DNA from 3 places in the Paenibacillus sp. OK060 genome. Region 3 is predicted to be linked to each of the others. Evidence: predicted binding sites of a transcription regulator. Region 3 holds the regulator's gene; each other region holds the start of a gene.
What was found. The regulator CtsR, encoded in region 3, represses protease genes until heat stress. The targets are predictions, from matches to a motif close to ATGGTCAATAAAGGTCAAACA.
Positions count from the first base shown of each region.

Region 1: the regulator CtsR is predicted to act here: its motif matches at 2,952-2,972, upstream of clpP (ATP-dependent Clp endopeptidase proteolytic subunit ClpP).
Region 2: the regulator CtsR is predicted to act here: its motif matches at 2,411-2,431, upstream of clpP (ATP-dependent Clp endopeptidase proteolytic subunit ClpP).

Region 1 is NZ_FNFR01000012.1:107,808-112,817, forward strand. It holds gene pgk (phosphoglycerate kinase) at 1-35, opposite strand, end outside; gene gap (type I glyceraldehyde-3-phosphate dehydrogenase) at 185-1,192, opposite strand; gene BLS14_RS29665 (sugar-binding transcriptional regulator) at 1,301-2,326, opposite strand; tRNA gene BLS14_RS29670 (tRNA-Arg) at 2,810-2,884, shown strand; gene clpP (ATP-dependent Clp endopeptidase proteolytic subunit ClpP) at 3,062-3,658, shown strand; gene BLS14_RS29680 (stalk domain-containing protein) at 3,943-5,010, opposite strand, start outside.
Region 2 is NZ_FNFR01000008.1:46,333-51,342, forward strand. It holds gene ispG (flavodoxin-dependent (E)-4-hydroxy-3-methylbut-2-enyl-diphosphate synthase) at 1-241, opposite strand, end outside; gene clpX (ATP-dependent protease ATP-binding subunit ClpX) at 365-1,618, opposite strand; gene clpP (ATP-dependent Clp endopeptidase proteolytic subunit ClpP) at 1,631-2,221, opposite strand; gene tig (trigger factor) at 2,599-3,939, opposite strand; gene BLS14_RS25580 (hypothetical protein) at 4,075-5,010, opposite strand, start outside.
Region 3 is NZ_FNFR01000016.1:172-5,181, forward strand. It holds gene eis (GNAT family N-acetyltransferase) at 125-1,300, shown strand; gene BLS14_RS31025 (CtsR family transcriptional regulator) at 1,773-2,234, shown strand; gene BLS14_RS31030 (protein-arginine kinase activator protein McsA) at 2,265-2,789, shown strand; gene BLS14_RS31035 (protein-arginine kinase McsB) at 2,818-3,888, shown strand; gene clpC (ATP-dependent protease ATP-binding subunit ClpC) at 4,076-5,010, shown strand, end outside.

The sequences.
Region 1 (5,010 bases), on a different contig from region 3:
GTCAATTCGATATCGCGTACACTTTTTTTGTTCATCTGTATTTCCTCCGCACCCATGTATTTGGTGGACCAATCAAGAGCTGAAATCCCTTGTCAATCCTGGTGTTTTTGAGAAATTTGCAAAATGTTGATATATAAAGAGCGGAAACAATAGCATCTGTTTCCGCTCTATGTTATTGCAGATATTACTTAATCATTTTTGCAAAGTGCTCCAAAGTGCGAACCAGTTGAGCAGTGTAGGACATTTCATTGTCATACCAAGCTACAGTTTTAACCAATTGTTGGTCGCCAACAGTCAGAACTTTAGTTTGAGTTGCATCAAACAGGGAACCGAAAGTGATACCTTGGATATCGGAAGATACGATTTCGTCTTCAGTGTATCCGAAAGTTTGTGGATCGGAAGCTTCTTTCATAGCTGCGTTAACTTCTTCAGCAGTTACTTTTTTGTTCAAAACAGTTACGAGCTCAGTCAGGGAACCAGTAGCTACTGGCACACGTTGAGCTGCACCGTCGAGGATACCTTGCAGTTCTGGAATAACCAGACCGATTGCTTTAGCAGCACCAGTTGTGTTAGGGATGATGTTTTCAGCTGCTGCGCGAGCACGACGGAAGTCACCTTTAGGGTGTGGAGCATCCAAAGTGTTTTGGTCGCCAGTGTAAGCGTGAATTGTAGTCATCAAACCTTGAACGATTCCGAATTTGTCTTGCAGTGTTTTTGCCATAGGTGCCAGGCAGTTTGTTGTGCAAGATGCGCCGGAGATTACAGTTTCAGTACCGTCGAGGATTTCATGGTTTACGTTGTAAACGATGGTTTTCATGTCGCCAGTAGCTGGTGCGGAGATAACAACTTTCTTAGCTCCACCTTTCAGGTGTTTCTCAGCTGCTTCTTTAGTTGTGAAGAAACCAGTACATTCCAGAACGATATCTACGCCCAGGTCGCCCCAAGGAAGTTCTTCTGGGTTACGGTTAGCCAATACTTTAACTTCTTTACCGTTCACTTTGAAGAAGCCATCGTGTACTTCAACATCGCCATCGAAGCGACCTTGAGTTGTATCATATTTGAGCAAATGAGCCAGCATTTTAGCATCAGTCAAGTCGTTGATTGCTACTACTTCAATGCCCTCTACATTTTGAATACGGCGGAATGCCAAGCGTCCAATACGTCCAAAACCGTTAATACCTACTTTAATCATGAGTAAGTTCCTCCCAAGTTTTGATTAATTTTTTTTATGAAACTTATATATTCAAGACAGACCGTGAAGTCCGTCAAGACAACAATGGTTGTGGTGAAAAGTAAACTCTTATTCCATTTCGGCAACGATGACTTCGGCAGCAGCCTCGTCAATAATCAGAATATCTTCCTGGCCAAATCGCAGCACGGAGTGAATAGCAGCAGCTTTGCTTTTGCCACCTGCAATTCCGATCACGACATCGGTTCGTTCAATATCCTGGAGTCGCATGCCCAGCGTAAGCATGGTGTGTACCACCTCACCCTGATCATTAAAGTAATAACCGAAGGATTCAGATACGGCCCCTTGCGCCTGAAGTTCATCTATGATCTCTGTCGCAAGTTTACGGCGCCGTGCCATCTCTACGGCATCACCGATTCCATGAATGACGATCCGCGATTTTCGAATCAGCTGCAGAATCTCCTGAACACTTGGGTCCTGGATTAGTGATTCGTAAGCATGATCACTAAGCAAATCCGGTACATGCAGGAGTTTGTATTGGGCCCCTACCCGTTTTGCCATCGTGGATGCAATCGTATTGGCCTGAATTTCAAGGCTTTCTCCCAGCCCACCGCGTGCCGGTACAAACCAGACACCTTTCAGCGATGTTGGCGGAGTCAGTTGCTCTGCGACTCCAGCCGTTGTTGAACCGCCAGTTACGGCGACAACATCGTTATCAGTCATAATATTACCCAGAGCCTTCGCTCCGGCTCTACCCAGTTCCCGTTTGGCAAATGGAGAAATGTCCGAATCACCAGGAACCACAACTACCTTTTGCAGACCGTAGGCTTGCTTGATGCGCTCTTCCAGTTCGGATAATCCGAACAGCTCTTTGGCGACGGGTTCCAACTGCTGCAGCAATTCATGCCCTGCCTCACTGATCTTCATGCCTGCACTGTCAATTTCAATAAGTCCCTGAGCCTTTAACAAATCGGTCTCAGCCCTCAGAACCCGCTCGGTCATCTGCATGGAATTAGCTAACGTTCTTCGTCCGATCACATCCGATAACATGATCTGGTGCAGAATCGTATACCTCTTCTTCAAGACATCCATGAGATCAGGCAGAAGCTGCTTTTGCACTTCTAAAATCGTTCGCATGCTTTCCACTCCCGCAAGCTTCTCGTTCCAAGCTTTCTTTCATGGCCCCAAAACGTCCCGGGTTAACTTTTTAAGTCCCACGTCTATTCTACCTAAAACTGACGTGACATGCAAGTGTTTCGAAGCGTTAAATCGACACGTTTCAGGCGTTTGTACGCGCCTATTTTCACAATGTCAATCTACTATGATCGAGAACAACCTGTTCGACACCATATATAGAAGCAAAGTAAAATTCTCATCTACATATTGCTTGCTATGGTTTTTCATATGGCATGTCCAAAACCTCTTTTAGCATTTACCTATTTGCGCTCTTTATCCACTTATTTTCATCATGATCAATTTCAGGGTATTCCAAACCAAAACAGCGAACATCAGCTTGCAATTAAATTACTCATGAGCTATAATCATTATTGCTGTCACATATTTGAAGCTTCTATTACAAAACTGCTTTTATGCAACTATGTTTGCAGCAATAATCAATGTGCGCCCGTGGTCCAATGGATATGACGTAGGCCTCCGAAGCCTGAGATCCAAGTTCGATTCTTGGCGGGCGCGCCATTCTTAATTATTAGCTCATAACACTCTTAACCAATGAAACCGAATAGGTTTCTTTTTTTTCAAACTTAGTTTGACTTTCTTTGACTTTTTGTTTGGAATTGTTTATGATGTGGGTAATACGGTAACAGTTTATATATAACACCAATTAACATTTACATTTCTGAGGAGGTTTTTCACGTGAGTTATATTCCAATGGTCGTTGAACAGAGCAACCGCGGTGAGCGCGCCTATGACATCTATTCCAGATTGCTGAAGGATCGTATCATCTTCCTTGGCAGTGATGTAAATGACGTTGTGGCGAATTCCATCATGGCACAGATGTTGTTCCTTACTGCGGAAGATCCGGAGAAAGACATTCACTTATACATCAATAGCCCCGGCGGCTCCATTACAGCCGGTATGGCGATTTACGATACTATGCAATTCATCAAACCGGATGTATCTACCATCTGTGTAGGTATGGCGGCTTCGATGGGTGCATTCCTGTTGAATGCAGGTGCCAAAGGTAAACGTTTTGCATTGCCTAACAGCGAAATCATGATTCACCAACCACTTGGTGGTGCGCAAGGTCAAGCTTCGGACATCGAAATTCGTGCCCGCCGCATCCTGAAAATGCGTGATACGTTGAACCGCATCATCGCTGAGCGCTCAGGCCAACCGCTGGAGCGTATTGAGAAAGATACAGATCGTGACTACTTTATGAGCGCTGCTGAAGCTGCCGATTACGGTATCATCGATAAAGTTATTGAAAACGTAGGTTCCCAAGGCATCTAAGCCGAGGCGAATCGCCAATTAAACGGATATACCATATAGCCCACTCAAACGGCAACGCCCAGTTGAGTGGGCTATATGAAAAAAGGACGCTCTCGTCAATATGACGAGGGCGTCCTTTTTTTGAAGATAATTTAAAAGTGCATGATACATATTTAATTGATTCACTTTAACTCTCTTAGCGTTACGTTTGCAATAAGCCCAAGACTAATACTAAAGTTACATTTACGAACCGAGCTACGCATACGCTATTAGCCATCATTTCAACGAAATGAAATTCTAATACTTTACTTGTCTGCTGTTAAGCCACTGAACGGCTCTGTGCCTTTAGGAAGCAACTCTTTGTATGTGAACGGGAATTCTGGGAAGCCTTCCGCATAAGCTGTATACTCATACAACTGGAAGAATACAACTACACCTGTTGGTGTTACATAGAAATCCTGATCTTTATTCAGACCTTTATAGCCTTCAAGGTAACCACCGCTAGCTTTAAGCTGATCTCCAACTTTTTTGCTTACTGTCTGACGCACAGTTTTGTTATTTTGAATTACATCATCCAGACTCAATTCCTTGCCGGAATCCAGAGCAAAGGTGTGACCTGAACGGAACGTCATGCCATGTGCACCTGCATAGTCCTGATAACTTTGCGTAATGAGTCCAAGCACACCATTTTCGTTGTATGTCACGACATAAGAACTCTCAAATGCATATGGACGGTTCGCTGCTGCGTCACCAAATTCCTTAGTTTGTTTTTTGAAATCTGCTACAAAAGCATCGACTTCATCTTTCAGCACCTTGTTGATAGCTGCTTCTGCTTTATCGTTAGCCAGTCCGCTAACCTGAGGATATTGAATATCGACTTCAGCGTTCTTGATGCTGACTTTCACTGTTGCCGCTTTGACTGTCACGCTATTTTGCTTCACTTTGCTCAGCGTCAGTGTCTTGGCTTTGCCATCCCAGTTGCCCTGAACACCCAAATAATCTCTCATTGCAGAAAACGGAATATACAATCGGCCATTGATCAGCTTCGCTTCCACTTGTGGATAGTAGTTATTAATTCTAACACTCGGTGCCCCATCAATCAGGCTGATGGTCATCGTATTATTAGCTGCCGTTAAGGAGTACTCCTTAGCCTTTGCATCATATTTCAAGCTTCCACCTGCAACATCTTTCACTGCGGTAAGCGATACCCAAGTGGAGCCACCTTGAAGGAGCCCTTTTTGAGTAAGAGTTTTGCCTCCCGACTTCAGAGTTACCTCAGTAGGTGTTGTCACTTTCGTGGATACTGAAGCTGCCTGTACAGAACTATCCTGCCATACAGCCCCGCTCCCCACAATAATTCCTGCCGCCAGTAG
Region 2 (5,010 bases), on a different contig from region 3:
CCGCTACGAGCGGAATATTAATCCGTTTTTTGATTTCCTTGATGGCTGCTGCAGCTTCCTCATTGTTCACCGTTACACGCACCACTTGGCAGCCTGCTTCTTCCAAACGCAAAATCTCTGCCACGGTTGCCTCAACGTCTGCCGTTTTCGTTGTACACATGCTCTGGATGATGACTTCGTTGCTGCCACCAATCGTTAAGTTACCCACTTTTACGGGTCGTGTATCTTGTCTTAAAAACATGAGTGATTTCTCTCCCCACAACGTCAAAGCTCCACCCTGACAGAGACATGAATTCGCCTTCTGCCAGGAGTGGAGAACTGACAAGTCTATATTTCAGTGTTGAAACGGAATATTCGCCTTTAGTTAGGCACTTTCTTCCTGCTTGTCGTCCTTGGATTGGCTCAGTTCAGGCACGACTCTCTTCTCAACGACCTCTTCGGTAATGACACAGTTCGTAACATCATCACGGGAAGGCACTTCGTACATAATCTCAAGCATAATGCCCTCGATGATTGCACGTAGTCCACGTGCACCCGTGTTACGTTTAATGGCTTCCTTCGCAATCGCCAGCAATGCTCCTGGTTCGAACACCAGATTCACATTATCCAGCTCAAGCAGTTTTTGGTACTGTTTCGTAAGCGCATTTTTTGGCTCGGAAAGAATCCGTACCAATGTGTCTTCGTCCAGCGGCTCTAAAGTGGAGATAACTGGCAAACGGCCTACAAACTCCGGAATCAGACCGAATTTCAACAAGTCTTCCGGCAATACCATACCCAGATATTCACCTGGTTTAAGATCTTTTTGTTCCGCAACGGTATTAAAGCCGATGACTTTTTTACCGATCCGGCGTTTAATCATTTGCTCGAGACCATCAAAGGCACCGCCACAAATGAACAAGATGTTGGTGGTATCAATCTGGATGAATTCCTGATGTGGATGCTTACGACCACCTTGTGGAGGTACAGAAGCTACAGTCCCTTCCAGGATTTTCAAGAGCGCTTGTTGAACACCTTCACCCGATACATCACGTGTAATGGATGGGTTCTCGGATTTACGCGCTACTTTATCAATTTCATCGATATAAATAATGCCGCGCTCTGCTTTTTCCACATCATAATCAGCAGCTTGAATCAGCTTGAGCAGAATGTTCTCTACATCTTCGCCGACATAACCTGCTTCCGTCAATGAAGTTGCATCAGCAATAGCAAAAGGAACATTAAGGATTTTGGCCATCGTTTGCGCAAGCAACGTTTTACCAGAACCCGTAGGTCCTAACAGCAAAATATTACTTTTTTGCAATTCAACATCTTCAATCTTACTTTGTGTGTTGATCCGTTTATAGTGATTGTAAACCGCTACAGACAAAGATTTCTTCGCCTGATCCTGTCCAATGACGTATTGGTCAAGAATGTCGCGGATTTCTTTCGGTTTTGGAATATCTTTGAGGTCCAGTTCTTCGTCATGACCGAGCTCTTCCTCTACGATTTCAGTGCACAGTTCGATACATTCATCACAAATGTAAACGCCCGGTCCAGCGACCAGCTTGCGCACCTGTTCCTGAGATTTACCGCAAAAAGAGCATTTCAACTGCCCTTTCTCATCGTTAAATTTAAACATGAAACCACCCCTTTAGGAATTGATCGGTCTGCTGAGCACCTGGTCAATAATGCCGTACGTTTTGGCTTCTTCAGCACTCATGAAAAAGTCACGGTCTGTGTCCCGCTCGATTTTCTCAAGGGGTTGACCTGTACGATCGACGTATATTTGATTCAGTTTCTGACGTGTTTTAATAATCCATTCTGCGTGAATTTTGATATCCGCAGCCTGTCCTTGAACGCCGCCAAGCGGCTGATGAATCATCACTTCGCTGTTAGTCAGCGCATATCGTTTGCCAGGAGCTCCGGCTGTCAGCAATAACGAGCCCATGCTTGCTGCCATACCTACGCAAATGGTCGATACATCCGGCTTGATATATTGCATCGTATCGTATATACCCATCCCTGCGGTGACAGAACCACCAGGTGAATTAATGTACAAACTTATATCCTTCTCAGGATCGTCGGCTGCCAAAAACAAAAGCTGCGCTATGACAAGATTGGCTACATCGTCATCAATCGCACTGGTTAAAAAGATAATGCGATCCTTCAGCAAACGCGAATATATATCGTAAGACCGCTCGCCTCGATTGGTTTGTTCAACAACCATTGGCACCAGACTCATGAGACCAACCTCTTTTCTACATGTAATTAGACATAGGCTACCTGTAAAGCAAACCCAAATTCATTCTAACACGTTCCTGTGACAATGTCATTTTTCACAAGTGGTGTAAAGACGGAGTAAGTTTACTTTTTTGCCTGATCATATTTAACCATGTTTTCTATGTATGTGCAAATCGGAGCAATCCTATGCCGTTTCACCTTTTTTTTATTTGCAGGAGAACCATAGGACCTTAAATATGCATAACCAATGCCACAACGAAATCCATCCATATTATTACTGAATCCTCTATAAAATGGATGCCATAATTTAAAAATAAGGCACGCAATGATTCACGTGCCTTATCGTTTATTCAGCTGTTCATTACGTAACAGCTTGTCTTATTTTTCGTCAGCTTCTGCAGCAACTTCTTCAGTTGGAGCTTCAACAGCTTCAACGACTTTGCTGTTCTCAACGAGAACATCGATCGTTTTACGCAGTTTCACTTCATCACGAAGGCTGTCCAGGGAACCATTACCCTCGAGAATGCCACGAATCTCTTCAGCAGGACGCTTGTAAGACTCAGCCATTTTTTCGAGTTCTTGGTTAACTTCTTCGTCAGACACTTCGATGTTTTCCGCTTTGCCAACGGCTTCAAGAACCAAGTTGTTGCGAACACGTTTGGAAGCATCTTCCTGCATTTGTCCTCTCAGGTCAGCTTGTGTTTGACCAGAGAAGCTCAGGAACATTTCCAGGTTCATACCTTGGTTGCGCAGACGGTTGTCGAAATCACGCATCATGTTTTGTACTTCGCTCTCAACCATTGCAGAAGGAATATCCACTTCAGCATTTTCAGCCACTTTTTCTACAACAGCATTTTCTTGAGCTGCTTTGGCTTCATCTGCTTTGCGGGATTCCAATTGCGTTTTCAGATCAGCTTTGTACTCTTCAAGCGTATCAAATTCGCTAACATCTTTTGCAAACTCGTCATCCAGTTCAGGAAGTTGTTTACGTTTGATTTCATGTACTTTCACTTTAAATACCGCTTTTTTGCCAGCCAGTTCAGCTGCATGGTAGCTCTCAGGGAAAGTTACTTCAACGTCTTTGAAGTCGCCTGTGGACAGACCCACAACCTGCTCTTCAAATCCTGGGATGAATGTGTTGGAACCAAGTTCCAGGGAATAACCCTCAGCTTGTCCACCTTCGAAAGGTACACCATCAACGGAACCGTCAAAGTCGATTACAGCAACGTCGCCGTTTTGTGCGGAACCTTCGTCGATAACAACGAGTTCTGCGTGACGTTGTTGAAGACGCTCGAGCTCTTCAGTCACTTCTACATCCGTTACTTCATGTTTGGCTACAGCAACTTCAACGCCTTTGTAGTCACCCAGTGTAACTTCAGGTTTAACTGTTACTTTCGCTTTGAACTTGAATACTTGTCCTTTAGCGAATTGCTCGACATCTACGTCAGGACGATCAACCGGGAAGATATCCGTTTGGTCGATTGCTTCTGTGTAAGCTTCAGGAAGCAAAATGTCAATTGCTTCTTGATACAGGCTTTCTACACCGAAACGAGCTTCAAAGATGGAACGTGGAACTTTACCTTTACGGAATCCAGGTACATTTGCTTGTTTAACTACTTTATTAAAAGCTTTGTCGAGTGCTGCAGTTACACGATCTGCACCCACTTCAACCTCAAGAACCCCAAGGTTCTTCTCTATCTTTTCCCAAGTTGCTTTCATTGTATACTTTCCCCTCCAAAATTCGCATGTTCACGTAGGCAATCACGTACAAAATAACCATTTTAGTATAAACAAGATTAGATTCTTTTTCAAGGGGAATCCCTTGATACGGTTTGAGGAAAACGTTTCCGGGTCCTATTGACCATCCAAACCGGCAGAAACAAACTGCTTCATTGATCGATATGCTTGCTCCAGACGAAAGCGCATCGCCCCTGTCACAGCATACATTGAGCGAGTATCTTCCTCGTCATGCGAACCGCCCAGACTGTCTGCAACGGTCATATGTAGAGCAGCTCCCCATATATCTGTCATGGAATCATTTTCTTCCAGCATGGACATGTAATCACGGGTTCCGTACACAGCCATGACATATTGAATCCACAGTTCTTGTGCAAAATAAAAGAGCGTAGGTTCATGAACCTCCGTCTGATCTGCCACTCTTTCAAGAATCTGAACGATCTGAATCGGGAAATCCTCAGGTCTAAGCGGAACGGTATCAATCTCCACTTCAACTGGTTCTTCCCCACGAGTAAACGCAATAATGCCTTGAACACCTCGGCGACGTAATGTCTGAAGCACGCGGAACTGAAGTAAAGGATGCAGCGTCTTGTCTTTGAGCCAACCGATAAGCGAATCATCAATTTCTGGCCGATCGAGATAAGCAAGCTGCTCCAGCGCCAGCATTGTTTGTTCAGATAAAGGCTCCTCCATTACGGTACGAAGAAGTTTATCCGCATAGCCATCATCCTGCTCAAGCTTGGATCGGGCATGTTGACGTGCCATGTCCTCTTCACTAATTTCCTCTTCCTCACGCTCTTCACGAACCTCGGGTAAATCTTCCCCGTAATGAGGAAACGCAGCTTCAAGCCATTCGAGCAAGGCTCGCCATTCGTCGTAATGCCGTTCTTCCTGCCCTTGGCATTGCAGCAAAAAGCGAAGCAGGTCCATCGCTTCACCATATCGTTCATTTTCTAGCATAACCGTCAATTGAATCTGGTAATAGTCCAGCGTCTTAGGAAACAGCACAATATTGTTACTGTGCTCGGTTTCCGGGGTCGTGGATTCCTTAAT
Region 3 (5,010 bases):
GCCCGCGCATCTCTTGTTTGACTTTGTCCCGTTCCTCTGACACACTCATAAATGGATACATACATCACGTATCAGGCCATGATTTGAAAGATATCATAACTTAGAGAACGGGGTGCAGGACGACATGGAAATTCAGAAATTAACCGTAGATGATTTTGAGCCAGCTATGGCACTCTCCGAGTATGCTTTTCAAGTGGTAATGAGTGAAGAGCAAACGGAGAAGAGACGGAGTCAATTTGATTCACAGGATATATGGGGTGTATTTGAGGAAGGACAATTGGGTGCCAAACTTCATATTATTCCTTTTCAAACCTATATTCATGGGAGATCGTTCGAGATGGGCGGTATTGCGGGAGTAGCGACATGGCCAGAATATAGACGTAAAGGCTGGGTAGCTGGGCTGTTGAAGCATGCGCTGGAGGAAATGAACCGTAACAAACAAAGTATATCGTTTTTGCATCCGTTTTCTTTTGCATTTTATCGGAGATATGGATGGGAGACGTATGTTGAGTTTAAACGATATAAAGTGCCTACAGCTCATCTGCCTGCGAAAAAGGCAACCCCTGGAACAATTCGCCGTGGCGATCCGGGACTCAGTATATTAAAGGAAGTATACAGTGCGTACGCTGAACGCTATAACGGAACCTTGATTCGGGATGATGCGAGATGGGAGAATTCAGTTCTATCTAATGGCGCCAGCCAGAAGGCTGTATATTATGATGAAGCTGGTAAAGCACAAGGCTATGTTTTATATGAGGTTAAGGAAAGAAAGTTTACCATTAAAGAGATCATTTATCTGAATGAAGAGACAAGACAAGGTTTGTGGACCTTTATTGCCAACCATGATTCTATGATTGAGGAAGTCACTTTACAGGCACCAGCCAGTGATATGCTTGCTTTTCAATTAGATAATCCGCGGATTCAGCAGGAAATTGTACCTTTCTTCATGGCACGTATTGTGAGTGTAGAACAATTTATTTCACAGTATCCTTTTGCGAGCCCAGACTCACCAGTACAGATTAATCTCCAGGTAGAGGATGCCCATGCACCATGGAATGAAGGGGTATGGCAGTTGAATGTGGCGATGAATGGTACAGCTTCGATATGGAAAACATCTGAGTCGGCACCTAAGGATCAGACTGTTAAAGTAGACATACAGGCGCTCACCGCAATGCTGATGGGGTATCGTAGGCCCGCAGAGATGGCTCAAATAGGTAGAATTGAAGGACCGAATGGAGCGATTAAGGCTTTGGAGCAAGCGATTCCTGAACGGGAAACGTATTTACTTGATTTTTTCTGATCCTCATAGAGTAACGAGTATTTTAGGATCAATTTCATAGACTTAACTTGTATAGCATTACGATGCTAGTGTGAGACAAATGGACTTCTCCAGCTATTTTGGAGAGGTTTTTTTGTGTCAGCCGAATATTTCGTGTAAAATCGTAAAAAATGAATAGTGCTCCCTCTTGGCAAAACCACAAAATATGCTATAATGTATATAAAGTCAAAGAAAGTCAAAGTCAACTAAAGGTTAAATACTTACGTAACTTTCTTTCTGCAATCCGGTGGTGGGAGCCATATTGAAGGTAGTACACATCAGCGGATAAAAGCAATATTAAAGGACCTTCGAGCGTCCTTCGCTCTCCTGTTAAAGACCGTTGAAGATCAGTTTCGCTGTTTCCTTGATTGGTTAAATGGGTTGAGAAGGTGTACTCTGTAGGGGCGTGTGGGTCCTTATTGACTTAACGTTTCAGACAGTGGAGGATGAGTGGATGCGTAATATCTCTGATATTATCGAACAATATCTGAAGAGTATTTTGCATGAAAGTCCCGAAGGATTGGTCGAAATTCAACGTAATGATCTGGCTGATCAATTTTCATGTGTGCCTTCCCAGATCAATTATGTCATCAGCACCCGATTTACACTCGAAAAAGGTTATCTTGTAGAGAGTAAACGTGGCGGCGGCGGTTATGTTCGCATACAGCGGATTGAATTGCCGGCTCACTCGGCTCTGCATAACCATTTGCACCATAGTATTGGAGATGAGATCGGGCAGACAGCTGCCGAAGGTCTGATCTACCAACTGGAAGAAGCACGTTTCTTGAGCAAAAGGGAAGCCGGGTTGATGCGGGCAGCTGTATCGAGAGAGATTATATTGGTCAAACTTCCTTACCGGGATCAAATTCGTGCCAGAATGTTAAAGGCGATGTTAATATCTTTGCTCGGTAAATGAAAACTATCGGGATCAAGGGGGTACATCATTGTGCTGTGCCAAGAATGCAACAACCGTCCGGCAACACTCCATTTCACGAAGATCGTGAACGGAGAGAAGACGGAATTCCATATTTGTGAGTCATGTGCTCGTGAAAAAGGGGAAATGATTCCCGGAACATCCAACGGATTTTCCATTCATAACTTATTGTCCGGGTTGCTTGATTTTGAACCCTCAGGCAAGAATGGCAGTGCGGGAGCAACACCCGCGCAATCCCTTCGTTGTGAAGAATGCGGCATGACCTATTCACAGTTTAGTAAAATCGGCCGTTTTGGCTGTAGTTCTTGTTATAAATATTTTGACAGTCGTTTGGACCCCCTATTCAAACGGGTTCACGGTAGCACTTCCCACGTGGGTAAAGTGCCTGCACGGGCTGGTGGTCGCATCAAGGTCAAAAGACAGATTGCTGATCTGAAACGGGATCTTCAGGAGAGCATAACGCAAGAGGAGTTTGAAGAAGCCGCTCAAATTCGTGATCAGATCAGGGAACTTGAAAAAGAAATAGCTCAGGAGTAAAGTTTGTGATGAGTAGGAGGGATGCGTAATGCCTAATCTGCGTTTTACAGAGAAGGCGCTCAGCGACTGGATGCGTAGTGATGCGGCTGATTCCGAAATCGTCATTAGCAGCCGAGTCCGGATCGCACGCAACCTGCAGCATTATCCGTTTCCGATGCTGGCTTCCAATGAGCAATCGGAAGAAGTGCTGAATAAGCTGAGCGAAGTACTTCAATATGATGACGTTCATGCCTTTGGAGATTTTCATACCCTAGATCTGATTGATATTGATGACCTTGACAAACGGGTGCTGGTGGAGAAGCATTTAATCAGTCCCAGTCTTGCGAACGAATCCAGAAATGGTGCTGTTATTCTCAGTGAGGATGAATCTGTCAGTATTATGATTAATGAAGAGGATCATCTTCGTATCCAGTGCCTCTATCCGGGGTTCCAGGTGAAAGAAGCCTGGGAGAAAGCTTCCGCCATAGATGATGCTTTTGAAGCGCATGTGGATTACGCTTTTGATGACCGCAGAGGATATTTAACCAGCTGTCCTACGAATGTAGGTACAGGTGTAAGAGCATCTGTCATGATGCATCTACCCGCTCTGGTGATGACACAGCAGATTGGCCGCATTCTAAGTGCAGTCTCCCAAGTCGGACTGACTGTACGGGGAATTTACGGTGAAGGCAGTGAGGCGATGGGTAACCTGTTCCAGATCTCGAACCAGATCACACTGGGGCAGACGGAACAAGAAGTCATCGATAACCTGCATAGTGTTGTGTTACAGATGATTGGGCATGAGCGTACCGCCAGAGAACGGTTAATTACGGACTCCAGATTGCGGATTACCGACAGGGTTATGCGTTCTTACGGCATTTTGTCCCATGCAGCCATCGTCGATTCGAAGGAAGCTGCACAGCGTCTGTCTGATGTTCGACTTGGTGTTGATCTCGGATTGTTGGACGGCTTGTCCATTACCGTGATGAACGAGTTGAATGTGATGACGCAGCCGGGCTTTTTGCAGAAAACATTTGGGGAAGACATGCGGACAGATGAGCGTGACATATATCGGGCTCAGTTGATCCGTGATACGATCAGTGCAGCCAATCAATCCTAGGTTGTTCAAGAGTTGTTTATAAAGGTTTCACGCCGCAGATGCGGCTTTTATATAATAGAGCATTTCTATAAATGAATGCTGAATGATTTTATTCGCAGCACGGCTGCAAACAAAAATGATATGAAGAATACGGTGGGATCCTTTCAACAGCCCCCGTTTTATCCAAAACCATGGAGGTGCAGGAGATATGATGTTTGGAAGATTTACGGAACGGGCCCAAAAGGTGCTCGCATTGGCGCAGGAAGAAGCTGTCCGTCTTGGTCATAATAACATCGGTACAGAGCACATTTTGCTCGGCCTCATTCGTGAAGGCGAAGGCATCGCAGCCAAAGCGCTGATCGGCCTGGGACTCGGATTGGAAAAAATTCAAGATGAAGTAGAGACGCTAATTGGCCGTGGCCAAGAGCAACCTACGAACATTGCATATACGCCTCGTGCGAAAAAAGTGATTGAATTGTCTATGGATGAAGCTCGCAAATTGGGCCATACCTATGTAGGCACAGAGCATATCCTGCTTGGATTGATTCGTGAAGGCGAAGGGGTTGCAGCACGTGTGCTGAACAACCTGGGTATTAGTTTGAACAAGGCACGTCAACAAGTGCTGCAACTGCTTGGCAGCAGTGAAGCTGTATCCAGTCATAATGGTACGCCTTCCAATGTCAGCACACCAACACTGGACAGTCTGGCACGTGATCTTACGGCGTATGCCAAGGAGAACAACCTGGACCCAGTGATTGGACGTAGTAAAGAAATCGAACGTGTTATCCAGGTGCTGAGCCGTCGTACCAAGAACAACCCAGTACTGATCGGTGAGCCAGGTGTAGGTAAAACAGCTATCGCTGAAGGACTTGCACAAAAAATCATCGCCAACGAAATTCCAGAGACTTTGCGTGACAAACGTGTCATGACATTGGATATGGGTTCAGTTGTTGCAGGTACAAAATATCGCGGTGAATTCGAAGATCGTCTGAAAAAAATTATGGATGAAATTCGTCAAGCGGGTAACATTGTCTTGTTCATCGACGAATTGCATACCCTGATTGGTGCAGGCGGAGCGGAAGGTGCAATTGATGCTTCGAACATTTTGAAACCGGCTTTGGCCCGTGGAGAATTGCAGTGCAT